One region of the Hathewaya histolytica genome, then DNA from elsewhere that is predicted to be linked to it. Evidence: a T-box and tRNA genes for the amino acid it is inferred to sense, from the RefSeq annotation. Region 1 holds a T-box; the other holds one or more tRNA genes.
What was found. A T-box is a leader RNA that pairs with one kind of tRNA and senses whether it is charged. The one in region 1 lies ahead of pheS (phenylalanine--tRNA ligase subunit alpha), so its partner is inferred to be a tRNA-Phe.

Region 1 (5,933 bases):
TTTAATCAAGTTCTCTCGAATTTGTATTAATTTGCTACTTTATAGAGTTATTTAAATTTTTATTTTTTAATTATGCATATTGCTATCTTAATTCTGCACCTAACTTATGCTCTAAGGCCCTAACTATTTTATTATGAACCTTATTTACTTCTGCATCTGTAAGTGTTTTTTCAGGTACTCTATAACTTAGAGCATATGCAATACTCTTCTTATCTTCTGGAATTTGTTTACCTTTATAAATATCAAATAATTCTATGCTTTCTAATAGATTACCGCCTGCTTTAGTAATAGTATCTTGTATTTCTTGCACTAGAACTTCATCCTGTACAAAAATAGCTATATCCCTAGTTACTGCTGGGAACTTAGGAAGTGGGGTATAACTCTTATCTTCCTTCCAATTTTTAAGTAGAATATCTATATTTAATTCTGCAATGTATGCCTTTTCGTCCACTTCATAATTTTCGCATACATCAGGATGTACCTCTCCAATAACTCCCACATATTCTTTTTGAACATATAGCGCTGCAGTCTTTCCTGGGTGGAAACTTGGATTCTCACTCTCTCTTTTAAAAGAAATTTTTTCTATTCCTAGTTCTTGTAACAATTCTTCCACTATTCCTTTTAAATTTAAATAATCTACATCACCATACATTCCTATAGTTAATATATTATTTTCTTTTGGAAGTTTTTCTTCTTCTTTATTTTTTAAGTATACTTTACCAACTTCAAATAATCTTACTATTCCATTACTTCTTGAATAGTTTCTACTTAAAGATTCCATAATTGAGCTTATTGTAGTAGTTCTCATTATACTAAAGTCTTCCCCTAATGGATTCTTAATTCTAACCGCATCTCTAAGTTCACTATCTTCCGGTAAAAGAATTTTATTAAACACTTTCGGGCTGATAAAAGAATAACTTATTGATTGATTTAATCCTAAAGAAATTAAAGAGTTTTTAAGTTTATCTTCAAATAATTGTTTTTTACTTTTACCACCTTTTAAAGTTTCACAATGAGGAATTGTAGCATTTATATTGTTATATCCATATATTCTTGCAATTTCTTCTGCTATATCTTCTTTTATATTTAAATCACATCTAAAAGTAGGAACTTCACTTAACAAAATATTATCCTTTACTTCTGTTTTTATATCTAAAGAATTTAATATATTTGACATTTCCTCTTTAGATATTTCTGTACCTAAAAATTCATTTATCCAATTATAGTCAACTGATAGTGAATGAGCTACCTTTTTTTCATTATATACATCTATAACCCCTGAAACAACTTTTCCGGCACCTAATTCTTCTATCAAATGACAAGCCCTTTGTATGGCTAATTCTGTATTATTAGGATCTAGTTCTTTTTCAAATTTCCCTGATGCTTCTGTTCTTAGACCTAATTTTGATGATATTTTTCTAATAGTCACTGGATCAAAACTTGCACATTCTAAAATTATCTCATTTGTATCTTCCTTAACTTCAGAATCAATTCCTCCCATAATGCCTGCTATAGCAAGAATTCTATTCTCATCTTTTATACATAATGTTTCCTTGCTTATTTCTCTTTCTATCCCATCTAAAGTTGTAATTTTTTCGTTCTCTAAAGCTTTTTCTATGCGGATTTTACCAGTTTTAATATCTCTTCTATCAAAAGCATGCATTGGTTGACCTAATTCTACCATTACAAAATTAGTTATATCTACTATGTTATTTATAGGTCTTATACCTGCATCTAACAATCTTTCTTGCATCCATTCAGGAGATGGCTCTATTTTAACATCTTTTATATACTTACTCATATATCTTTTACACTTATCATCTCTAACTTCTACAGAAATTATATCATTAATATCACAAGATACGTCCTCTGTATATGATAACTTAGGAAAACTATATACACTTCCTAATGTAGCAGCTGTTTCCCTTGCCATTCCAATCATACTTAAGCAATCAGGTCTATTTGATGTAATTTCAAAATCAAGTATTATACTTTGAAGCCCTAATACATCCTTTATATCTTTTCCTAGTGGCGTATTTTCTGGGAGAATCATTATTCCTTCAATTACCTTACCATCTGCAATGCCAAGTTCTTCTTCTGAACAAAACATCCCATTAGAAACTTCTCCCCTTAACTTCCCTTTCTTAATCTTCATTCCACCATGAAGAGTAGAACCATGTAATGCCACTGGAATGATGTCATTTTCTTTCATATTGGTTGCAGCAGTTACTATTTGTATATTTTCCTTCTCACCTATATTAACTTGGCAAATTGAAAGTTTATCAGCATCTGGATGCTTTCTAATCTCTTCTATTTTTCCTGTAACAACCTTATCTATTTCTGCTCCTGACACAATTATTTCTTCCAATTTAGAACCACTTAAAGTTAATCTATCCCCTAATTCCTTTGCAGAAATATCTATATCAACATAATCTTTTAACCATTTAAAAGGTATTTTCATAATTAAACCTCCTGTATTATCATTTTAAGTTATATTTTATTTATTAAAATTGATTTAAAAATCTCATATCACTTTCGTATAAAAGTCTTATATCATCTATCTCGTAATTTTGCATAACCATTCTATCAAGTCCAAATCCAAAAGCAAATCCGCTATATATTTCTGGATCAATACCACAATTTTTTAGTACCTCTGGATGAACCATACCACAACCTAGTAACTCTATCCATCCACTTCCTTTACATACCTTACATCCTTTTCCTTCACATACAAAGCATGTAGCATCTACTTCTGCTGATGGTTCTGTAAATGGGAAGTGATGTGGTCTAAATTTAGTTTGCATATTTTCTCCAAACATCTTCTTTGTGAATAACTCCAAAGTACCTTTTAGGTCTGCAAAAGTAATTCTCTTATCTATAACAAGACCTTCGATTTGATAAAAGATTGGTGAATGTGTAGCATCAGCCGCATCTGAACGATACACTTTTCCAGGTGCTATCATCTTAATTGGAGGTTTTTGATTTTCCATAGTTCTTACTTGTATTGGTGATGTTTGTGTTCTTAACACTAAATTTTCATTTATATAGAAAGTATCTTGTTCTCCTCTTGCTGGATGATCTTTTGGAATATTAAGAGCTTCGAAATTATAATAATCATATTCTACTTCTGGTCCCTCTTCTACTGAAAATCCCATAGAAATAAATATATTTGTAATTTTATCTAGTGTTAGCTCTAAAGGATGTTTTTTACCTATTCCTTTTCTAACACCAGGCATAGAAATGTCTATAACTTCATTTTTAAGTCTTTCCTCTTTCTCCTTATTCTTTATATGGTTAATAGCTTTTGTTAAAACCTCTTCTATGTTTTCCCTTACCTCATTAGCTAGTTTACCAATTTCAGGTCTCTCCTCTTTGGATAGCGCTCCCATACCCCTTAATATTGAAGTTAACTCTCCTTTTTTACCTAAGATCCTAACTCTAATGCTTTCTAATTCTTCTTTTGAACACGCTCTTTGTATTTCTTCCAAAGCCATGATTTTTATAGATTCTAGTTTTTCTCTCATCTTAATCCTCCTTCTAATAAAAAGTCTCTTTTTATTATGTTTTAATTTTTTGCAAAAAAAATAAAACTCCTCCCACAAAGGGACGAGCTTCGTCGCGGTACCACCCTAATTGATTTAATTAAAATTAATTTAAATCCACTTTATCTATATAACGGTAAAAACCGCTAATGACTACTTAATTCACCATTAGTGCTCTAGAGTGAACTTCAATATAAAAAATGTCTAGGCAAACTTTCAGTCTAGGGTCTGCCCTCCCTTTAAGCTTTTTTATATCTACTCTCTCTTTCACAGCCTTTATACTATTAAATTATTAACTATTATATATTCTTTTCTAAAATTTTTCAAATGTATTTTGTCTAAGAACTTCATACATCATTATTCCTGCTGCTACTCCTGCATTTAAAGATTCGGAATCCCCAACCATTGGAAGTTTGGCTTTTATATCACTAATAGAATATATCTCATCACTAATACCATTACCTTCATTCCCAATTACTATTATAGCATTTTCTTTTAAATTTAAACTATAAAAGTTTGTATCTGTATCCAAGGAGCTACTTATTATCTTGAAGCCATTATCTTTTAAGTTAAAGGTAAAACTTAAATCATCATCTCTAATTATAGGTACTTTAAATATAGATCCCATAGTAGACCTTAAGGTTTTTTCATTATATATATCAACAGTACCTTTCGTCAAAATCACACCTAATGCCCCAGTAGCATGAGCAGTTCTAACTATAGTACCAAGGTTACCTGGATCTTGAACTCTATCAACTAATATATAAAAACCTTTATTATCTTTAATGTGTATTTCTTTATTTCTAACTACTGCAAGAACACCCTGTGGAGTTTCAGTATTAGATATAATCCTAAAAACTTCTTTCGTAACTTTATATACTTTAGTATTATTATCTAATAAAGAATTTCTATTTTCCAAAAGTTTTTTCACTTCTTTTTTTTGTAAAGAATCTTCATCAAAAAAAATATATTCTATTTCAAAATTTGAATTAATAGCCTCTTCTGTAAATCTAATACCTTCAACTATGAAGCAATTTTTTTCTTCTCTAAATTTTTTTTCTTTTAATTTTTTTACTTCTTTTATAAGAGAATTATTCTTACTTTCTATAAAATCCAATATCACAGGTAAACTCCTTCTACTCTATACTATTTTCCATCTTTTTCAAATCTTCTATGTTACCTATGGCAATTATAATATCACCGCTATTTATAGTTTCATTTGCAGATGGAGATACATCTACTTCTGATCCTCTTCTTATAGCCATAACATTTATGCCATAATTACTTCTAAGGTTTAATTCTTGTAGACTTTTACCATGCCATTCTTTTGGACTTAAAAACTCTGCTATACTGTAGTCTGGTGATAACTCTATATATTCTAAGATATTAGAAAATACCAAACCATGAGCTACTCTCACTCCCATATCTTTTTCTGGGAATATTACTTTGTTAGCGCCAATTTTTCTTAAAACTTTGGCATGCATTGCATTAGTAGCTTTTGCTACAACCTCTTTTATTCCAAGTTCCTTTAGTAGTATTGTGGCCATTATACTAGCTTGTATATCAGACCCTATGCTTACTATTGCCACATCAAAATTTCTAGCCCCTACTTCTCTTAAAGCCGCTTCATCTGTAACATCTGCCTGTATAGCATGGGTAACATTATCACAAACACTTTGGATACGCTCCTCATCAGCATCAATAACAAGTACGTCATTACCTAAAGCATATAGGGTTTCTGCAACAGATGTACCAAATCTCCCAAGACCTAAGACCACATATTGTTTTTTACTCATAACTCCACCTCATTATCCTATTAAAATTTTTCCTTCTGGATATTTTATACCACCTTTATTTCCATTTCTATTTGTAAGTGCAAGGACTATTGTTAAAGGTCCTACCCTACCAAAATACATAGTCATTGCAATTATTATTTTACCTAAATTGCTTAGTTTCGTAGTTATTCCTAAAGTAAGCCCTACGGTTCCAAAGCCAGATACAGCTTCATATAATATTTCTTCTAAAGTAAACCCTGTCTCAGTTATACATAGTGCCATAGTAACGCCTGCTATTAAAAGAAAGCTTATCATTAATATTACTATACCTTTATACACAACTTCTTTTGAAATTCTTTTATTGAATATCTCAGTATCTTCTCTACCCTTTATAACTGACAGTAAGGTAAAAATTAAAAGTGTTATAGTTGTTGTTTTTATACCACCTGCTGTTGAACCTGGTGAACCACCTATAAACATTAGTAATGTGGTTAAAAATCTCCCTGAAAGGCTCATATCAGATGTAGAAATAGAATTAAATCCAGCAGTTCTAGGAGAAACTGAAGCAAAAATTGAAGATAATATCTTTTCTTTTACTCCTTTGTTTGCAATGGTA
Region 2 (5,933 bases), 1.8 Mb from region 1:
CGCGGTGAATGCGTTCCCGGGCCTTGTACACACCGCCCGTCACACCATGAGAGTTGGTAACACCCGAAGTCCGTGAGGTAACCGTAAGGAGCCAGCGGCCGAAGGTGGGATCGATGATTGGGGTGAAGTCGTAACAAGGTAGCCGTAGGAGAACCTGCGGCTGGATCACCTCCTTTCTAAGGAGAAATCGAGAAGGCTATCGCCTTTTCGTAGCGAGCACTTACTCTGTTTAATTTTGAAGGACTAAAGTTCTTCAATTTTGTTCTTTGAAAATTGCACAATGAATAAATAAACTATAATTAACTGATTAATATAAATTAATTTAGTTACTCATGATAGGTCAAGTTAGAAAGGGCGCATGGCGAATGCCTTGGCACCAGGAGCCGAAGAAGGACGTGATAAGCTGCGATAAGCTGTGGGTAGCCGCACATAGGCTGTGATCCACAGATTTCCGAATGAGGAAACTCATATACCTAACGGTATATATCCTGAACTGAATACATAGGTTCAGGAGGGTAGACCCGGGGAACTGAAACATCTAAGTACCCGGAGGAAGAGAAAGAAAAATCGATTTTCTAAGTAGCGGCGAGCGAAAGGGAAAGAGCCCAAACCAGAAACTTGTTTCTGGGGTTGCGGACAGATCATAAACGTAGAGGCTATTGTAGTTGAAGTAAGCTGGAAAGCTTCACCATAGAAGGTAATAGTCCTGTAAACAAAACAAGAAGACTACAGATCTGATCCAGAGTACCACGAGACACGTGAAACCTTGTGGGAAGCAGGGAGGACCACCTCCCAAGGCTAAATACTACCTGGTGACCGATAGTGAAGAAGTACCGTGAGGGAAAGGTGAAAAGAACCCCGGGAGGGGAGTGAAATAGAACCTGAAACCGTGTGCCTACAATCGGTCGGAGCACTTTATATGTGTGACGGCGTACTTTTTGTAGAACGGGCCAACGAGTTACGATATGTAGCGAGGTTAAGCACTGAAGGTGTGGAGCCGAAGGGAAACCAAGTCTGAATAGGGCGAATTAGTTGCATGTCGTAGACCCGAAACCGAGTGATCTATCCATGGCCAGGATGAAGCGAAAGTAAAATTTCGTGGAGGTCCGAACCACGTTGGTGTTGAAAAACCATGGGATGAGCTGTGGATAGCGGAGAAATTCCAATCGAACTCGGAGATAGCTGGTTCTCCTCGAAATAGCTTTAGGGCTAGCGTCAGGTAATTAAGTAATGGAGGTAGAGCACTGAATGAGCTAGGGGGCTTCACCGCTTACCGAACTCTATCAAACTCCGAATGCCGTATACTTGTATCCTGGCAGTCAGACTGCGAATGATAAGATCCGTAGTCAAAAGGGAAAGAGCCCAGACCATCAGCTAAGGTCCCAAAGTGTAAGTTAAGTGGTAAAGGATGTGGGATTTCTAAGACAACTAGGATGTTGGCTTAGAAGCAGCCATTCATTTAAAGAGTGCGTAATAGCTCACTAGTCAAGAGATCCTGCGCCGAAAATGTCCGGGGCTAAAACTTACCACCGAAGCTATGGATGTACTATGTACATGGTAGAGGAGCTTTCTGCATTGGTTGAAGTCGTACCGAAAGGAGCGGTGGACGATGCAGAAGTGAGAATGTTGGCATGAGTAGCGAGAAATAGGTGAGAATCCTATTGGCCGAATATCTAAGGTTTCCTGAGGAAGGCTCGTCCTCTCAGGGTTAGTCGGGACCTAAGCCCAGGCCGAAAGGCGTAGGCGATGGACAATCGGTTGATATTCCGATACCGCCAAACTTCGTTTGACAAATGGGGTGACGCAGAAGGATAGGATATGCACACTGTTGGAGTGTGTGTTCAAGCACTTAGGCAGGCTAAGCAGGCAAATCCGTTTAGTCAATGCTGAGGTGTTACGAGGAGCGATTTTTTTCGCGAAGTATCTGATTCCACGCTGCCAAGAAAAGCCTCTATGGAGAAGTTTGGCGCCCGTACCGCAAACCGACACAGGTAGATGAGGAGAGAATCCTAAGGCCGGCGGAAGAATTGTTGTTAAGGAACTCGGCAAATTGACCCCGTAACTTCGGGAGAAGGGGTGCCTAGCGAAAGCTAGGCCGCAGTGAATAGGCCCAGGCAACTGTTTAACAAAAACACAGGTCTCTGCTAAAGCGTAAGCTGATGTATAGGGGCTGACGCCTGCCCGGTGCTGGAAGGTTAAGGGGATCTGTAAGCGTAAGCGAAGCAGTGAACTTAAGCCCCAGTAAACGGCGGCCGTAACTATAACGGTCCTAAGGTAGCGAAATTCCTTGTCGGGTAAGTTCCGACCCGCACGAATGGCGTAATGATCTGGGCACTGTCTCAACAACAAATCCGGTGAAATTGTAGTGCAAGTGAAGATGCTTGCTACCCGCAGTTGGACGGAAAGACCCCGTAGAGCTTTACTGTAGCTTAGCATTGAATTTCGGTATTGTCTGTACAGGATAGGTGGGAGACTTGGAAATACCTTCGTCAGGGGGTATGGAGTCATCCTTGGGATACCACCCTGACAGTACTGGAATTCTAACGAAAGGCCATGAATCTGGTCGTCGGACATTGTTAGGTGGGCAGTTTGACTGGGGCGGTCGCCTCCGAAAGTGTAACGGAGGCGCCCAAAGGTTCCCTCAGCGCGGTCGGAAATCGCGCGTAGAGTGCAAAGGCAGAAGGGAGCCTGACTGCGACACATACAAGTGGAGCAGGGACGAAAGTCGGGCTTAGTGATCCGGTGGTACCTCGTGGGAGGGCCATCGCTTAACGGATAAAAGCTACCTCGGGGATAACAGGCTGATCTCCCCCAAGAGTCCACATCGACGGGGAGGTTTGGCACCTCGATGTCGGCTCGTCGCATCCTGGAGCTGAAGTCGGTTCCAAGGGTTGGGCTGTTCGCCCATTAAAGCGGCACGCGAGCTGGGTTCAGAACGTCGTGAGACAGTTCGGTCCCTATCCGCTGCGGGCGCAGGAAATTTGAGAGGAGCTGTCCTTAGTACGAGAGGACCGGGATGGACTGACCTCTGGTGCACCAGTTGTCACGCCAGTGGCACAGCTGGGTAGCTATGTCGGGAAGGGATAAACACTGAAAGCATCTAAGTGTGAAGCCCACCTCAAGATTAGATTTCCCATGACGAAAGTCAGTAAGACTCCTTGAAGAACACAAGGTTGATAGGTGAGAGGTGTAAGCATGGTAACATGTGTAGCTGACTCATACTAATAAGTCGAGGACTTGACCAATATAGTTTTCATTGTGCAATTTTGAGAGAACATCTCTCAATGCATCCGGTGGTAATGGCGTAAAGGTAACACTCCTTCCCATACCGAACAGGTAAGTTAAGCTTTATAGCGCTGATGGTACTGCAGGGGAAGCCCTGTGGGAGAGTAAGACACTGCCGGGTAAATATTATTCCGAAGTAGCTCAATGGTGGAGCACTCGGCTGTTAACCGATAGGTTGGAGGTTCGAATCCTCTCTTCGGAGCCAATATGGCTGGATAGCTCAGTCGGTAGAGCAGAGGACTGAAAATCCTCGTGTCCCTGGTTCGATTCCTGGTCTAGCCACCAATAGAGTGGCGCCATAGCCAAGTGGTAAGGCAGAGGTCTGCAAAACCTTTACTCCCCAGTTCAAATCTGGGTGGCGCCTCCAAAAAAAGTATCCCATAAAATTTATGGGATACTTTTTTTATTTATACTATGTTTTAATAATTGCTTTAAAGTATGGCCTTTATTTAAATTATGATTTAAATCTTAAATGGAGGGCTTAAGACATTAATTAGATTCTTTTCACTATCGAGTGATACTTCTATACCTATTGGGAGTGTAAGTTTAGGATAGTAATGTCCAGAAGAGAAATTACTTAAAATAGGTATATTTAGTTTGCATAGATTACTTTTTAGCACCTCTTCTAACTTTAAACTTTTACTATAATCTTTTAATTCACAATTTGTAAATCCACCCAAAATAATTCCTCTACATTTTTGAAGTTTTCCACTTAATAGAAGTTGAGTTAACATTCTATCTATCTTATAGGGTGCTTCACCTATCTCCTCTATAAATAGTATATTATCTTTAAAATCTATTTCGTATGGTGTTCCTAGTGTGCTACAAATTAAGCATAGGTTCCCACCAACTAAACGTCCCTTGGCTTTGCCATTGACCAAAGATATGGTCTTTATATGGGGTGGGTTTTCTAATATATATGGTTTCTTCATAGTATTAGTTATACTTTCTATAAAGCTATTATAGGTATAAGGTTCTTTTAAATCAGAGGTTAACATAGGCCCATGGAACGTAGGAAAGTTACATCTTTGACATATTGTATTTAATAAAACTGTTATATCACTAAAACCCATAAATATCTTTTTATTTTCTCTTATAATATCAAAATCTATATATGGGAGAATTCTCATGGCTCCATAGCCTCCCCTAATACATAGAATCATCTTAACTGTACTATCTTTAAACATATCCATTAAATCTTCAGCTCTATCCTTATCATCTCCTGCCAAGTATCCTTTTCTCTTGTAGATATGTTTTCCTTCTTTAACCTTAAAACCTAAAGATTTTATAAGAGAGATACCTGATTTTATTTTTTCATAATCTTCGGCACTAGAGGGACAAATAACTCCTATAGTATCGCCAATATTCAATGAATTTAACTTATTAATTTTTATCACTTCCTTTAAAAATTCAAATATTAACGCTAAGTTTTTTATATAAAAATAGGGTATTTGTATTTATATAATATTATTATATAGTACGATTACGTACTCTTTTCTTATAAAAACAAACTATATAGGAGTATAAATGAAATCAAAGGAAAGTTTATCTTGGTGAGAATAATTTACTGCTATTACATTTGGCAGCCTTTAATCATTTAATAATATATAATACAGTCTCTGGACACAGTAGCTAAAAGACATAAAGCTTAGTATAATCTTTATATGTCTTTTTAATGAGGAAAATATTTTGATGGGGGTTATATTTATGGCATTGTATAAAGAGGTAGTTGAAAGGAAGACTAACTCTATAATTTTTAATTGCTTAATTATGTTGATGTGTTTTATAGTAATTTCAGATTTATTTAAATCCATGCAAAATAAGATAGCTTTTTATAGCATCATAAGGTATGGATTATATCTATCAATGGGGGCATTGTTTTTCTTACATATGAGGAGAATTAAGACAAAATACAAGTATAGTGTTATACAAAATGAATTAATTATACATAAGATAATAGGAAATGAAGAGAGTTTAGTTGAGGCTATAAATTTAAATAAGATAGAAAATATTGAGAGATGTCACTACTTAAGGGATATTTTTTGTTTTTATAGAAGCAAAAAGTATAATATAGGTATGATTACGAAACAGAATTATATATGCATATATAGGTCAGGTAATAAACTTAAAAAGTTTTATTTTAAGCCTAGTGATAAGCTTATTAAGACTATAGAGAAGTCTATTATATTTTAAATAATTATATAGTGTAAAGGTAGAGCTTTAGTATCATATAAATATTGAACTAAAGCTCTTTTATATTATTTACTTTTTTTATTGTCGTACATTTCTATTGTCATTTCTCTTAATAAATCTTCCCTTTCTATAATATCAATTGAAGTTAGGCATATCGACTTTATAATTTTTAGGCATTGAGATTTTGCAAAGTCAGATAAAGTTAGTAATTCAAATTCCTTAGAAGGAAATTGAATATTATCTTCGCTACTATTACAAATTGATATTGAAGGGTATATGCAAGGTGTTGTATGGCTTATAGAGCCTATACTAAGCCCATAGGGTATATTTCTACAACAATCAATATCTATAATTCCGCATTCTTTCAAATTATGACTGAAAACTCTAGAGAGTGATTTGTTAGTCAATAACTCTCTACAAGGTAGTTCGAACATATGTGTGTAGACATCTACGTT

Region 2: it encodes a tRNA-Phe, which carries the amino acid that the T-box ahead of pheS (phenylalanine--tRNA ligase subunit alpha) is inferred to sense. The anticodon was not compared.

The regions. Positions count from the first base shown of each region.
Region 1 covers NZ_LR590481.1:1,995,142-2,001,074, forward strand. Annotated here, with positions in the region: gene pheT (phenylalanine--tRNA ligase subunit beta) at 83-2,461, opposite strand; gene pheS (phenylalanine--tRNA ligase subunit alpha) at 2,505-3,524, opposite strand; T-box leader at 3,600-3,822, opposite strand; gene FGL08_RS09705 (TrmH family RNA methyltransferase) at 3,856-4,659, opposite strand; gene FGL08_RS09710 (potassium channel family protein) at 4,679-5,338, opposite strand; gene FGL08_RS09715 (TrkH family potassium uptake protein) at 5,351-5,933, opposite strand, start outside.
Region 2 covers NZ_LR590481.1:175,590-181,522, forward strand. Annotated here, with positions in the region: rRNA gene FGL08_RS00885 (16S ribosomal RNA) at 1-176, shown strand, start outside; rRNA gene FGL08_RS00890 (23S ribosomal RNA) at 339-3,245, shown strand; rRNA gene rrf (5S ribosomal RNA) at 3,290-3,406, shown strand; tRNA gene FGL08_RS00900 (tRNA-Asn) at 3,416-3,490, shown strand; tRNA gene FGL08_RS00905 (tRNA-Phe) at 3,495-3,570, shown strand; tRNA gene FGL08_RS00910 (tRNA-Cys) at 3,578-3,652, shown strand; gene FGL08_RS00915 (S66 peptidase family protein) at 3,747-4,682, opposite strand; gene FGL08_RS00920 (hypothetical protein) at 4,993-5,478, shown strand; gene FGL08_RS00925 (zinc-binding metallopeptidase family protein) at 5,544-5,933, opposite strand, start outside.